Regions from separate parts of the Sphingomonas abietis genome, predicted to be linked through region 1. Evidence: predicted binding sites of a transcription regulator. Region 1 holds the regulator's gene; the other holds the start of a gene.
The links. Region 1 encodes LexA, which represses DNA repair genes until DNA is damaged. Its sites were predicted from a motif close to GTTCCNCNCTTGTTCT; they were not measured.

Region 1 (7,739 bases):
GGCGCGGGCGATATATTCCGGAATCTTGTCCGGCGTGCCGATCTGGCGCAGCATCTTGAGTGCCGCCTCATTGGCGCCGCCATGTGCCGGGCCCCACAGGCAGGCGATGCCGGCCGCGATGCACGCGAACGGATTGGCGCCCGACGAACCGGCGAGACGCACGGTCGAGGTCGAGGCATTCTGCTCGTGATCGGCGTGAAGGATGAAGATCTTGTCCATCGCCGATGCGATGATCGGATCGACCTCATAATCCTCGGCCGGAACCGAGAACGTCATCTTCAGGAAATTCTCGGTGTAGCTCAGCTTGTTGTCCGGATAGACGAACGGCTGGCCGACCGAATATTTATACGCCATCGCGGCGATCGTCGGCATCTTGGCGATCAGGCGGTGCGAGGCGATCTCGCGCTGTTCCGGATCGTTGATGTCGGTCGAATCGTGGTAGAAGGCGGAAAGCGCGCCGACCACGCCGCACATGATCGCCATCGGGTGGGCATCACGGCGGAAGCCGCGGAAGAAGGTGGAAAGCTGCTCATGCACCATCGTGTGGCGGGTGATGGTGGTCTGGAAGCTGCCCAGCTCGCTCTGGTTCGGCAGTTCGCCGTTGAGCAGGAGATAGGCCACTTCCATGAAGCTCGACTTCTCGGCGAGCTGGTCGATCGGATAGCCGCGATGGAGCAGGATGCCGTTGTCGCCATCGATGTAGGTCAGGCCCGATTCGCAGCTGGCGGTCGAGGTGAAACCCGGATCGTAGGTGAACGCGCCGGTGTCGGCATAGAGCTTGCGGATGTCGATCACATCCGGTCCCACGGTGCCGGACATGAGCTTGTAATCGAAGCCCTTGTCGCCGAGCTCCAGCTTGGCGGTGCCATCAGCCATAATCACGTCCTCCAAAAGGGCACCTTTCGCGAACCCGAGGACCGGGCCGCGTGGCGCCGTCAGATCAGTTCGCTGCCGCCTTATGGTCCGTGAGCCTTGCGAGGCTCTCGTCCCGTCCGAGCAACAGCAGCACATCGAAGATACCGGGCGAGGTGGTCCGGCCGGTGAGCGCCGCCCTGAGCGGCTGCGCCACCTTGCCGAGCCCGACGCCGGCCGCTTCGGCCACGTCACGCACCGCCGCGTCAAGCGCTTCGCTCGTCCATTCCACGGACGACAGCGCCTGGGTTGCGGCGGCAAGCAATTCTGCACCCTGGCCTTCGAGAAGGGCCAGTGCGCGATCCTCCATATCTAGAGGGCGAGTGCGAAAAAGAAAAGTCGCGCCCTCTGCCAATTCAAGCAGATCCTTTGCGCGCGGCTTCAATACGGCCATGCTGCGGTGCAGAAGATCACGGTCCTCTGCGGTCAGCTCGCGACCGATCTTCTTGGCCACGAAGGGCGCGGTCAATTCGGTCAACCGGGCATCGTCGGCGCCGCGGATATAGTGGCCGTTGATGTTTTCCAGCTTCTTCTGGTCGGTCCGCCCCGGCGAGCGGCCGATGCCGGAGACGTCGAAGATCTCGATGGCGCGGGCGCGGTCGATCATCTCCTCGTCGCCATGGCCCCAGCCGATGCGGAGCAGATAGTTCATCAGCGCCTCGGGCAGGATGCCCATCTCGTCGCGATAGGCCTCGACGCCGAGCGCGCCGTGGCGCTTGGAGAGCTTGGCGCCGTCCGGGCCGTGGATCAGCGGGACATGGCCGTAGATCGGCTGCTGCCAGCCCATCGCACGGATGATGCCCAATTGGCGGAAGGCGTTGTTGAGATGATCGTCGCCGCGGATGACGTGGGTGACGCCCATGTCGTGATCGTCGACCACCACCGCGAGCATATAGGTCGGCGTGCCGTCCGAGCGGAGCAGCACCATGTCGTCCAGCTCGGCATTGCGAACGGTGACGGCGCCCTGCACCAGATCGTGGATCGTGGTCTCGCCTTCGGTCTCGGCCTTGAGGCGGACGACGAAGGGTGCGCCCTCCGGCGCCTCCTGGGGATCGCGGTTCCGCCAGCGGCCGTCATAGCGCATCGGCAGCTTGTTGGCGCGCTGCTGCGCGCGCATCTCGTCCAGCTCCTCGGCGGTGGCGAAGCATTTATAGGCATCGCCCTGTTCGAGCAGCTGGAAGGCGACCTCGGCATGGCGGCTGGCGCGGGCGAACTGATAGACCTCGTCGCCATCCCAATCGAGGCCGAGCCACTTCATGCCGTCGAGGATCGCCTCGATCGCCGGCTGGGTGGAGCGCGCGCGATCGGTGTCCTCGATCCGCAGCAGGAACTTGCCGCCGGTGTGGCGGGCCCACAGCCAGTTGAACAGCGCGGTGCGCGCGCCGCCGATATGGAGGAATCCGGTGGGCGAGGGGGCGAAACGGGTCACGATCTGGCCGGGAATGACGGCCGGGTTCGAATCACGCTGATCGTTGCTTGCGCCCACGCAGGCTTTCTCCACACTGAGCCCCATCGGGGATGTCGGGGGCGGCCCTAGCATGGCGTTCATGACGCGGCAAACCGGCGCGGGCGCGCCCGGTTCACCGCGAGTCGCGGGGGCTCCTGCGCGACTCGCGGCGCGGTTTTCGGCGCGACTCGAGAAATGGCTGGAGGCGGAACGGACCCAGTTGCCGCTCTGGTTGCCGGTGGGTGGCGTGGCCGGTGTCGCCGCCTGGTTCTGGCTGCCCGCCCCGGCGGCGTGGCAGGGCTTCCTGCTGCTGGCGGCGGCGCTGGCGTTGCCGGGGCTGGTGTTCGGGCGGGGCGGACGGATCGGTCGGGCGGTCGCGCTGTTCGCGCTGGCGGCGGCGATCGGCTGCGGGCTGATCTGGTGGAAGGCGGCGCGGGCAGACGGCGCGGCGCTGCCCCATGCCGTGGTGGCGGCCTTCACCGCGCGGATCGATCGGGTCGAGCCGCTGCCGGCGCGCGCGTCCGTGCGGTTGACGCTGCATCCCCTGATGGTGGCGCCCGATCCGCGCGGCGGCGCGATCGCCTTGCCGGGCCGCATCCGTCTCACCGTGCCGTTGGAGGATGCGGTGGCGGGGCTGGCGCCGGGGGCCACGCTCGCGGCGCGGGCGCGGCTGGTGCCACCGCCATCGGCCGCGGTGCCCGGCGCCTATGATTATGCCGCCGTCGCCTGGTTCGCGGGCATCGGCGCCACCGGCAAGGCGCTGGCGCCGGTCAGGCTGATCGCGCCGGCCCCCGCCGGCGGCCCCTCGCTATGGCTGGCCGACGCGCGGATCGCGCTGACCGCCCACATCCTGTCGGAACTGCCTCCGGGCGAAGGCGGCGTCGCGGCGGCACTGGCGACCGGCGACATGGGCGCGGTGACCCAGGACGACAACAACGCCTTCCGCAATTCCGGGCTCGCCCACCTGCTGTCGGTGAGCGGCCTGCACCTGACGGCGGCGGTGGGCGCGACGATGGTGCTGGCGCTGCGCCTGCTGGCCTTGTGGCCGCGATTGGCCCTGCGCGCGCCGCTGCTGCTGATCGCGGCGGGGTGCGGGGGCGTGGTCGGCATCGCCTATACCTTGCTCACCGGGGCCGAGGTGCCCACCGTCCGGTCGCTGGTCGCGGCGTTGGTGGTGCTGGCGGGGATCGCGCTCGGTCGCGAGGCGATGACGCTGCGGCTGGTCGCGACCGGCGCGCTGGTCTGTGTGCTGTTCTGGCCCGAGTCGGTGGCGGGGCCGAGCTTCCAGCTCAGCTTCGCCGCGATCCTCTCGATCGTGGCGCTGCACGAACTGCCCTGGACGCGGCGGATGTTCGAGAAGCGCGAGGAGGGCCATGTCCGGCGCCTGCTGCGCGAGGTCGCGGCCTTGCTGCTGACCGGGCTGGTGGTGGAGGCGGCGCTGGCGCCGATCGCGATCTTCCATTTCCACCGCGCCGGCCTCTATGGCGCGGCCGCCAACATCGTCGCGATCCCGCTCACCACCTTCGTCATCATGCCGGCCGAGGCGCTGGCGCTGCTGTTCGATAGCGTCGGGCTGGGCGCGGCCTTCTGGTGGGTGACGGGCCGGGCGCTCGCCCTGCTGCTGGCGATCGCCCATCATGTCGGATCTCTGCCCGGCGCGGTGACCTTCGTGCCGACCATGTCGCGGCTGGCCTTCGCCTCGATCATGGCCGGGGGGCTGTGGCTGGCGCTGTGGCGAACGCGCGCCCGTCTGTTCGGCCTGCTGCCGGTCGCGATCGGGCTGGTGATGACGCTGGCCGCGCATCCGGCCGATATCTTCGTCACCGGCGATGGCCGCCACCTCGCGGTGCGGGCGCCGGACGGGCAGGTGGCGCTGCTGCGTCAGCGCACCGGCGATTATATGCGCGATACGCTGTCCGAACTATCGGGGCGCGAGGGCGACGAGGCGATCGCGCTCGACGATCTGCCGGGCGCCCGCTGCGGGCCGGACAGTTGTGCGGCGACATTGGTGCGGGGCGATCGCATCTGGCACCTGCTGGCCACGCGCAGCCCCTACAGGATCGACCGTCCGGCGATGGAGCAGGCCTGCGCCGCCGCCGATATCGTCGCCAGCGACCGGCGCCTGCCCGGCTGGTGCCGCCCCCGCTGGCTCAAGGCCGATGCGGCGCTGCTGGCCGGGACGGGCGGGCTGGCGATCTCGCTGGTCCGGCCGGCGGTCGTCACCGTGGCGGCCATGCAGGGGCAGCACCCATGGGCGCTCCACGCCGCCGCCCGTCCGGCAGGAGCGATCCACGGATCCTATCGCCGTTTTTCCCAAGCAGACGAGGCGCGACACCATTCGCGAAACCGTTGGCGCGACTGACACCAGCCCCTGAGAGGGCAGGTGCCGTCGCACCGCCGCGCATCAATAGCGGCGCAGCAGCCCCGCCAGCTTGCCCTGCACGCGGACCTGCCCGGATTGGTAGCGCTGCGGCGAATAGGCATGGTTGGCCGGATCGAGCCGGATCATCTGGCCTTCGCGGCGGAAATATTTGAGCGTCGCCTCGGCCTCGTCGACCAGCGCGACCACGATCTCGCCATCGCGCGCGGTCTCGGTGCGGCGGATCAGCGCATAGTCGCCATCGAGGATGCCGGCCTCGATCATCGAATCACCGGAGACTTCCAGCGCATAATGCTCGCCGGGGCCGAGCAGGGCGGCGGGAACGGACAGGCTGGCATGGCCCTCCATCGCCTCGATCGGCATGCCGGCGGCGATGCGGCCGTGGAGCGGCAGCTCGATCACGCTGTCGTTCGCGGCTGCCGGAATCTTGGGAGCAGGCGGCGGCGGCGCGGGCGTTGCGGTGGTCGCCTGCTTCAGCGGGATCACCTTCTCGGGCATCCGCATCACCTCGAGCGCGCGCGCCCGGTTGGGCAGGCGACGGATGAAGCTGCGTTCCTCCAGCGCGCGGATCAGCCGGTGGACGCCGGATTTCGATTTGAGATCGAGCGCATCCTTCATCTCCTCGAACGACGGCGAAACGCCCGTCTCGGCCAGTCGCTCGTGAATGAAGAGGAGCAGTTCATGTTGCTTGCGCGTCAGCATCGCCATATCCCCGCGTGGAACGGATGGCGAACGTGTAGGCAACCAAATCCAACATGTCAACGGGCTCGAATCATCCCGGAATCAGCATTTCCGCCGAGTCTCCGGCTTCGGCGGCCGGAACATGCGGGGGACGAACGATCAACCCGTCGGCCGCGGCGAGCGCCATCAACGCGGCCGAATCCTGTCCGTCGGGCGCAAAGGCCCGGCCATTCTCCAGCCGGGCGCGGGCATAATCCTGCCGCGGGCCGTTGGCGGGCAGCGGCGCGCCGAGCGTGACCGTGCGCGTGGCCGGCAACGGATCGGCGGCGCCTCCCATGCGGGCGATCAGCGGCAACAGGAAGAGCGTCGCGGTGACGTAGCTCGACACCGGGTTGCCGGGCAGGCCGAGCACGATCGCGTCGCCGAGCCGGCCTGCCAACAACGGCTTGCCCGGCCGCATCGCCACCCGCCAGAAATCGAGCGAGGCCCCGGCCTGTTCCAGCGCCGGCCGCACCCAATCGCGATCGCCGACCGAGACGCCGCCGGTGGTGACGATGATGTCGGCGTCGCGCGCGGCATCGCGGAAGCCGGCGGCGATGATGTCGAGATCGTCGGGCAGCACGCCGCGATCCTGTACGATTGCGGGGCGGCCGGCGAGCATCGCGGCGAGCATCGCGGCGTTGGAGGCGGGCAGGGTCGCGCCCGGCGTCGGCGCGCCGAGCGGGACGAGTTCGTCGCCGGTCGAGATCAGCGCGATACGCGGGCGCTTGTGGACGGGGACGGTAGCATGGCCGCCGATCGCGGCGAGCGCGACGTGGCGGGCATCGATGCGCCGGCCGGCGGCGACCAGCGATGCGCCCGAAGCGAAGTCCATCGCCTTGGGCCGGATGTTGCCGCCGATCCGAGTCGGCCCTTCGCCGGTCATCAGCAGCCGATCGCCATCGCGCTGGGCCTCTTCCTGCACCAGCACGCAATCGGCGCCCTCGGGCACCGGCGCGCCGGTGAAGATGCGGGCCGCCTCGCCCGGCGCCAGCGCGCGATCGAGGCCGGCACCGGCCGCGCTCTCGCCGATGACCGTCCATGGGCCGGGGCGTTCGGCAAAGCGGATGGCATAGCCGTCCATCGCGGAGAGATCGTGGCTCGGCTGATCGCGGCGGGCGAGGATATCCTCCGCCGCCCAGCGCCCGACGGCGGCGACCAGCGGCACCGTCTCGATATCCAGCGGCGAGGCCAGCGCCAGCAGCCGTGCCTGCGCTTCGGCGACGGGCAGCAGGCTCATGCCGCGCGCCAGTCGCCGGATCGGCCGCCGGACTTGGCGAGCAGCCGGACGGCGCCGATCGTCATGCGGCGATCGAGCGCCTTGGCCATGTCGTAGACGGTCAGCAGCGCGACCGAGACGGCGGTCATCGCCTCCATCTCGACGCCGGTGGTATGGGTGGTGCGGACGGTGGCGGTGGCGGTGACGCCCTCGTCCTCGACGACGAGATCGAGCGTCACCCCGGAGATCGGCAGCGGATGGCAGAGCGGGATCAGGTCGGCGGTGCGCTTGGCGGCCATAATCCCGGCGACGCGCGCCACGGCGAGGACGTCGCCCTTCTTCACCGCGCCGTCCCGGATCGCCCGGGCGGCTGCCGAGGACATCGCGATATGGCCGCCGGCGGTGGCTTCGCGGGCGGTGACCGACTTGGCCGAGACGTCGACCATGCGGGCGGCGCCATCGGCGTCGAGATGGGTCAGGCCGGTCATGCGCCGATCAGCAGCCGGCGCGTCGCCTCCGCCACGTCCGCCTGGCGCATCAGCGTCTCGCCGACGAGGAAGCGGTGGATGCCGGCTTGCGCCAGTCGATCGAGATCGGCTTTGGTGGAGAGCCCGCTCTCGGCGACGATCTCGGTGCCCTCGGGCATCCGCTGGGCCAGCGCCTCGGTGCGGCCGAGATCGACGGTGAAATCGCGCAGATCGCGGTTGTTGACGCCGATCAGGCGCGAGTGGAGGCGCAGCGCGCGGTCCAGCTCGGCGTCGTCATGGACCTCGACCAGCACGTCCATGGCATGATCGATGGCGGCGGCCTCGATCTCCGCCATCGCGCCGTCATCCAGCGCGGCGACGATGATCAGGATCGCGTCCGCCCCGATCGCGCGCGCCTCGGCGACCTGCCAGGGATCGACCATGAAGTCCTTGCGGATCGCGGGCAGCGAGCAGGCCTCGCGGGCGGCGACGAGATAGGCTTCGTCGCCCTGGAAGAAGGGCTTGTCGGTCAGCACCGAGAGGCAGGCGGCGCCGCCCGCCTCATAGGCGCGGGCATGGGCCGGGGGATCGAAA
Region 2 (7,739 bases), 2.1 Mb from region 1:
CTAGGTCATCCGCCAGTCGACTAAAAAACGTACCGGCAGAATTTATTGTCAGTGTTTTCCCACCGGAATACGTCTGAACGTAAATTCGATGATTATTGGTATCGAATAAGAAGCTGAAGACAGCGGAATTTGGGTATAGGTCTTCCGGTATACTGATTTCAGAAACTTTATTGTCTGAAGCCTCTTTGAGTTCTCCGGCATCGAACCATGGCTCATCGGTATCAATTTTTATGAACGTTGTGATGAAGCCCGTGTAAATTCCGTCATCTTCCTCTGATCTGTTTAAAAGAGAGATCATAGCATGGCGGTCGCCGCGAACCTTGACTGGTTTTCTCAGCCGATAAAGGCTCTCTATAAAACGACCGTAAACGCCAGATGGATGAGGGTGGAGTCTCACGTTTAGAACGCCACCAGAAACTTTAATCATCCGCGCCATCGAATGCCCCCAATTGATTTGGCGTTATGCAAAGCCGAAACATTTAGGGAGTCAAGCGTCGACTACTCCGCCATCGCCTTTGCCTTCTTGGCCGCCACCTTCCGCTTGCCCGCCGCCTTCACCGGCGCCGCGCTCACCACATTCGCTCCCCCCAACAACGGCTTCAAATACCGCCCCGTATAGCTCCGCTCGACCTGCACCACATCCTCGGGCGTGCCGACCGCGACGATCTCGCCGCCCTTGTCGCCGCCTTCGGGACCGAGGTCGATCAGCCAGTCGGCGGTCTTGATGACTTCGAGATTATGCTCGATCACCACCACCGTATTGCCCTGCTCGACCAGCGCGTGGAGCACCTCGAGCAGCTTGCGGACATCCTCGAAATGGAGGCCGGTGGTCGGCTCGTCGAGGATGTAGAGGGTGTTGCCGGTGGCGCGGCGGGAGAGCTCCTTGGCGAGCTTGACGCGCTGCGCCTCGCCGCCCGACAGCGTGGTCGCCTGCTGGCCGACCTTGACGTAGCCGAGCCCGACCTCGACCAGCATCGCCATCTTGTCGCGGATGCCGGGCACCGCCTTGAAGAATTCGACCGCATCCTCGCAGGTCATGTCGAGCACGTCGGCGATGCTCTTGCCCTTGAAGGTCACTTCCAGCGTCTCGCGGTTGTAGCGCTGGCCGTGGCAGACGTCGCAGGTGACGTAGACGTCGGGCAGGAAGTGCATCTCGATCTTGATCAGCCCGTCGCCCGAGCAGGCCTCGCAGCGCCCGCCCTTGACGTTGAACGAGAAGCGGCCAGGCTTGTAGCCGCGCGCCTGGCTTTCGGGGAGGCCGGCGAACCAGTCGCGGATCTGGGTGAAGGCGCCGGTATAGGTCGCCGGGTTCGAGCGCGGGGTGCGGCCGATCGGCGACTGGTCGATGTCGATCACCTTGTCGAGATGCTGGAGCCCCTCGATCTTCTCATGATGCCCGGCCTGGATGCGGGCGCCGTTGAGAGTGCGGGACGCCGACGCGAACAGGGTGTCGATGGTGAAGGTCGACTTGCCCGATCCCGAGACGCCGGTGATGCAGGTGAAGGTGCCGATCGGGATCGAGGCGCTGACATCCTTGAGATTGTTGGCGCGCGCGCCCTTCACGGTGATCTGCTTGCCATTGCCCGTGCGCCGCCGGGCCGGGAGGGGCACGCTCCGGCGGCCGGAGAGATAGTCGCCGGTCAGGCTGTCCTCGTTGGCGAGGATGTCGGCGAGGCTGCCCTCGGCGACGATCGCGCCGCCATGGACGCCGGCGCCCGGCCCCATGTCGACGATATGATCGGCGGTGCGGATCGCATCCTCGTCATGCTCGACCACGATCACGGTGTTGCCGAGATCGCGCAGCCGGCGCAGCGTGACCAGCAGCCGGTCATTGTCGCGCTGGTGGAGGCCGATGCTCGGCTCGTCGAGCACGTAGAGCACGCCCGACAGGCCCGAGCCGATCTGGCTGGCGAGGCGGATGCGCTGGCTCTCGCCGCCGCTGAGCGTGCCGGAGGTGCGATCGAGGTTGAGATAGTCGAGCCCGACATTGTCGAGGAAGCCCAGCCGCTCGACGATCTCCTTGAGGATGCGCTCGGCGATCTGGTTCTGCTGCTCGTTGAGATGCTCGGGCATCTCGCGGAAGAATTTCAGCGCGGGGCCGACCGCGCGGCGGGTCGACATGCTGATGTCCTCGCCGGCGATCTTCACCGCGCGCGCCTCGGGCTTGAGGCGGGCGCCGTCGCACACCTCGCAGGGGCGGCTCGACTGATATTTGGCGAGCTCCTCGCGCATCCACGCGCTCTCGGTCTGCAACATGCGGCGATCGAGATTGCCGATCACGCCCTCGAACGGCTTCTTGACCTCGTAGCTCTTGCGCCCGTCCATGAACTTCAGCGTCACCGCGCGGCCGCGGGTGCCGTGCAGGATGGTGTCGCGATCCTCCTCGGAGAGATCCTTCCACGGCGTCGCCAGGTCGAAATCATATTCGCGGGCGAGGCTGCTCAGCACCTGCATGTAATAAGGCGAGGGCGGGTTGCTCTTCGCCCACGGCACGACGGCGCCCTGCTTGATCGACAGATTCTCGTTGGGGACGACCAGCTCGGGGTTGAAATAGAGCTTCTCGCCGAGCCCGTCGCAGGCCGGGCAGGCGCCCTGCGGCGCGTTGAACGAGAATAGCCGCGGCTCGATCTCGGCGATGGTGAAGCCCGAGACCGGGCAGGCGAACTTCTCGGAGAAGGTGATGCGTTCCGAGATGCCTTCGGGGAGCACCAGACCTTTCATCCCCCCCGTTCGTGCTGAGCCTGTCGAAGCACGTGCTCCGGATGCCTCGCCTGCGTCACGTCCTTCGACAGGCTCAGGACGAACGGAATCCGGGCTGTCCATCACATCGACATAGGCCAATCCCTCGGCGAGCTTGAGCGCGGTCTCGAAGCTCTGCGCCAGGCGGGTGGCGAGGCCGTTGCTGTCGTCGCCCGGCTCGGGCGCGCGGATCACCAGGCGATCGACGACGATCTCGATGTCATGCTTGTATTTCTTGTCGAGCGCCGGCGCCTCGTCGATCTCGTAGACGGTGCCGTCGATGCGGACGCGCTGGAAGCCGTCCTTCTGCCACAGCGCCAGCTCCTTCTTATACTCGCCCTTGCGGCCGCGGACCACGGGGGCGACCAGCAGCGCGCGCGTCCCCTCGGGCAGCGCCATCACCCGGTCGACCATCTGGCTGACCGTCTGCGCGCTGATCGGGAGGCCGGTGGCCGGCGAATAGGGGATGCCGACCCGCGCCCACAGCAGGCGCATATAGTCGTAGATTTCGGTGACGGTGGCGACCGTCGAGCGCGGGTTGCGGCTCGTCGTCTTCTGCTCGATCGAGATGGCCGGCGAGAGCCCCTCGATATGATCGACGTCCGGCTTCTGCATCAGTTCGAGGAACTGGCGCGCATAGGCCGACAGGCTCTCGACGTAGCGCCGCTGCCCCTCGGCATAGATGGTGTCGAAGGCGAGGCTCGACTTGCCCGAGCCGGACAGCCCGGTGATCACGATCAGCTTGTCGCGCGGGAGATCGAGCGAGACATCCTTGAGGTTGTGCTCGCGGGCACCACGGACGGAAATATGAGTCAGCATAGGGCTCAGTCTGTTCCATATTTGTTCGGGAGGGGCAAGGTCTCTCCGAAATGGGGACGACAGGTCGCGCATCCAACCCCGCTGCGACCAATATGGATCAATCCGCGCTCGTGCCGCGATCGCCGCGCCGCTTAGTCTCGCGATCCGGGGCACAACGCGGGGGCAGGATGAACCGGTTGCATTATGGCGACAATCTCGACGTGCTGCGCGCGCATGTCGCCGACGCGAGCGTTGATCTGGTCTATCTCGATCCGCCGTTCAACTCGAACGCCAGCTACAATATCCTGTTCAAGTCGCAGTCGGGGGCGGGCACCGACGCCAGCATCGAGGCGTTCGACGACAGCTGGCAATGGGGGCCGGCGGCGGCCAATGCGCTGATCGAGATCACCCAAAGCGGCCACCACAAGCTCCACATGCTGATGCAGGCGATGCGCTCTGCGATCGGCGAGAACGCGCTGATGGCCTATCTGGCGATGATGGCGGTGCGGCTGGTCGAGCTACATCGCGTGCTCAAGCCGACCGGCAGCCTCTATCTCCACTGCGACCCGACCGCGAGCCACTATCTCAAGCTGGTGCTCGACGCCGTGTTCGGGGCGGAGAATTTTCGCAACGAGATCGTGTGGCGGCGGACCAACGCGCATAACAAGCTGAGCCGGCAATTCGGGCCGATCCACGACATCATCTTCTTCTACAGCGTGTCCGACCGGATGATCTTCCACCCCGGTCGGCGCCCTTTCACGAAGTCCTACGTGAAGGATTCCTTCCCGCATGAAGATGCCCGAGGCCCCTATCAATCCAATGTGCTGACCGGCGCCGGGTCGCGCAAGGGCGACAGCGGACAGCCCTGGCGCGGTTATGATCCGAACGCGAAGAACCGGCACTGGGCGTTACCAGGCAAATTGCTGGCGGAGCTGGCCGGCGAGCGTGGCGCGGCCAGCCCGCAGCATCTCCTCGACCGGCTGGATGCGCTCGGTCTGATCCTGCATCCGGCACGGAGCGGTTCCCTGCCGCGCTACAAGCAATATCTGGAAGCCGGGGACGGCGTGCTGCATCAGGATATCTGGGCCTATCAGCCCGGCACCAGGGGGATATTGGTCGGCACGCCTGACGGCATCGATCAGGATGTGAAATGGCTCGACAACACGGACGAGAAGCTCGGCTATCCCACCCAGAAGCCGCTGGCCCTGCTCGAACGGATCATCGCCGCCTCCTCCAACCCCGGCGATGTCGTGCTCGATCCATTCTGCGGCTGCGGCACGGCGGTGGACGCGGCGCAGAAGCTCGGCCGGCAGTGGATCGGGATCGACGTCACCCATCTCGCCGTCGGGCTGATCGAAAAGCGGCTGCGCGAAGGCTATGGCGAGGCCGTCCGCTTCGAGACGATCGGCGTGCCCAAGGATCGCGACAGCGCGCTACGCCTCGCCGGCGAGAAGCCGCACGAGTTCCAGAACTGGTTCTGCCTCAAGGTCGGCGGCTATCCGCTGGACGGCGGTCGCAAGGGCGCGGACCGGGGCGTCGACGGCCATTTCTACCCCTATGAGAGCGGCGGCACGACCTCGACCGGGGTGATCTCGGTGAAGGCCGGGCAGCATGTCGGCGTCGCGATGGTGCGCGATCTGCGCGGGGTGATGGAGCGGGACGCCTATCCCTTCGGGCTGTTCCTCTCCGCCTACGAACCGACCCGGCCGATGCTGGCCGAGGCGATGGCGGCAGGGTTGCACGACACCCAGCTCGGCCGCTTCCCGCGGCTCCAGATCCTGACCCCGGCCGATATCTTCCATGGCGGCGGGGCGAAGCTGCCACCGCTCGCCCCGGTCAACCGCCGCGCCGTGCGTGTCGAAACGCGGCCCTCCCACCAGTTCGGTTCGCAGGCGCAGCTGCTGTGACGCGGGGGCGGTGGAGAGGCGGCGCCGGGCTGGCGCCGCAGCCGCTCAGCGGCGGAGCGGCTCGCTCAGCGACATTTCCGAGATCGGCTCGAACCGGCCGAGGGTGCAGCGCACCGATTCGGGATCGCCGCCGATGCCGAGCGTGCCCGAATGGTCCAGCAGTTCGAGGGTGTCGCCCTGGCAGAGCTTGTCCGGATCGGCGCTGTGGAAGTGCAATGTCGAGACGTTGTTGATGTGGCCGAGGCCCTCGCACGGCGTCGGCAGATAGTTGCGATAGGCCTTGCTGCCGCCGACATGGAGGATGAGGTGGGTGTCGGTCTCGGCGGTCTGGTCGCGGATCGCCGATTTGCTGATGCACTGCTTGGCGTTGCGCGGCACCTGTTCCAGCCGGGCGCCGGCGGTGGTCGCGCCGAGCGCGAGGATCAGGGAGCCCGCCAGAACATGTCGCATCGTTCGATCCTTTGCCATTCCACTCTCCCTCGCGATGCCGTGTTACGATTTCGTGTCAGCCGGTGGCGCTGCCCTGCGGCGCCGGCGCATAATCGCTGCGGCGACGGTAGCTGCCCAGCACCGGCACCAGCATGAACAGCGCCAGCGTGGCATTGCCCAGCACATAGGCGCTGCCCGCCCCGGTCAGCCCGAAGGCGTGGGCCAGCACCGAGAGGATCGCCAGATAGACGATCGTCGCCGCCGCCTGCGCCACCAGCGCGGCCCGCTGCCGGCCGACCATGTAGAGCAGCGATTCCAGCGGGAAGCACGCCATCTCGATCATCAGCGAGAACATCATCAGCGTCAGCAGCCCGTAGGCCGCGAGATATTTGTGTCCGAACAGGCCGATGAACGGCTTGCCGCCGAGCAGGATCACGATCACCACCAGCAGCGCGATCCCACCCGAGATGATGCCGGTGCGGATGCCCAGCCGCCACGGATGCTGGCTCGACGGATCGAGCCGCATGATCTCGGGATAGAAGCCCTTGGTCAGCATGTCGGCGGGCTTGCCGGCCGAATCGAGCAGGGTGGTGGCGATCTTGTAGAGGCCGGCCGGCGCTGGCCCGAGAATGCCGCCGACGATGAGGTTGCTGATCGGGCCCCAGCAGGCGTTGAGCGAGACCGCGATGTTGGTGGTCCACACGAAGCTCCACGCATCCGGCAGCCGGCGCGCGACGCCGAACAGGCCGGGGCGGAGCGCATCGCCCATGTCGCGGCGGCGCAATTCGCGGATCGCCAGCGCCCACAGCAGGATGTCGCCGGCGATGTCGGCAATGTACCAAGCGACGATGAAGCCGACGAAGCCGAGGCCGCCGGCATAGGCGATGCCGGCGCCGGCCGCGCGCAGCACCGGCGTCACCAATTGCTGCTGGGCGAGCAGATCGAAGCGATCGAGCAGGCGCAGCACGCCGGTCGGCGTCGCCGCCGACATGGTGGGCACCAGCGTGCAGTAGATCAGCGCCAGCGCGAGATGGGGGCGATCGATCCCGAAGCGCGTCGCCAGCAAGGGCAGGGCGATCATCGCCAGCGTCATCCCGGCCAACCCGCTGGTCAAATCGAGGCCGCAGGCGAAGCGGATCGAATCGCGGGCGGTGCGGGCATCGCCCCGCTGCAGCGCCGGGCCGCCATAGCGCAGGATCAGCTGCCAGCTCTGAAACTTGGTCAGGGCGCCGGCACCCAGCGCATAGGCATGGACCAGGGTCAGCACGCCGAACGTCACCCGATCGAGCGCGTGGCCCGCCAGGATCAGCGCGATCAGGCCGAAGATCGCGCCGATGATCTTGGTCGATCCCAGATAACCGGCATTGCGCAGCACGGCGCGAAACACGCCATCCTTGAACCAATGCTTCATGATTCGCCGTCGCTCGGCCGCCTGCGCTGGGACATGGCGCGATCCTGTCTGCGGTTTTCGCGGTCCTGGCAAGATTGCCGCTCGCTTCGCCGCGACATTGCTGTGCGATGAACCGTGCGGCCATCGGTTCGCCGCACTGCGGCATCGGCCGGTCGAAGAGTCGCCGCCGGTAACATTCCTTAATAAGGAAGGCCCGCTACACCGGCCTCGGGCAAAAGGTTTCGGGGCTTCTGCAGCATGTTCAAACGGTCGAAGATCGCATTGTGTTCCGTCGCGCTCGCGATGGCCTCGGTCGTTTCGGCGCCTGCGGATGCCGCCGGCGGCTCCTTCTGGCAGTGCGTGACCTTCGCCCGGATGTTCTCCGGCATCCAGCTGTTCGGCAATGCCGCGACCTGGTGGAACCAGGCGGTCGGCAAATATAGCCGCGGCGAAACCCCCAAGGAGGGGGCGGTGAT

Region 2: uvrA (excinuclease ABC subunit UvrA) is a predicted target of LexA. The motif match lies at 3,571-3,586, and genes of this name have one in related genera.

What each region holds. Positions count from the first base shown of each region.
Region 1 covers NZ_CP115174.1:1,217,113-1,224,851, forward strand. The annotation lists gene PBT88_RS05940 (citrate synthase) at 1-876, opposite strand, end outside; gene gltX (glutamate--tRNA ligase) at 941-2,425, opposite strand; gene PBT88_RS05950 (ComEC/Rec2 family competence protein) at 2,460-4,721, shown strand; gene lexA (transcriptional repressor LexA) at 4,764-5,441, opposite strand; gene PBT88_RS05960 (molybdopterin molybdotransferase MoeA) at 5,512-6,699, opposite strand; gene moaC (cyclic pyranopterin monophosphate synthase MoaC) at 6,696-7,166, opposite strand; gene trpC (indole-3-glycerol phosphate synthase TrpC) at 7,163-7,739, opposite strand, start outside.
Region 2 covers NZ_CP115174.1:3,324,327-3,332,065, reverse strand. The annotation lists gene PBT88_RS15710 (DUF4747 family protein) at 1-427, opposite strand, end outside; gene uvrA (excinuclease ABC subunit UvrA) at 499-3,558, opposite strand; gene PBT88_RS15700 (DNA methyltransferase) at 3,726-5,444, shown strand; gene PBT88_RS15695 (hypothetical protein) at 5,490-5,894, opposite strand; gene PBT88_RS15690 (lipopolysaccharide biosynthesis protein) at 5,950-7,284, opposite strand; gene PBT88_RS15685 (CHAP domain-containing protein) at 7,522-7,739, shown strand, end outside.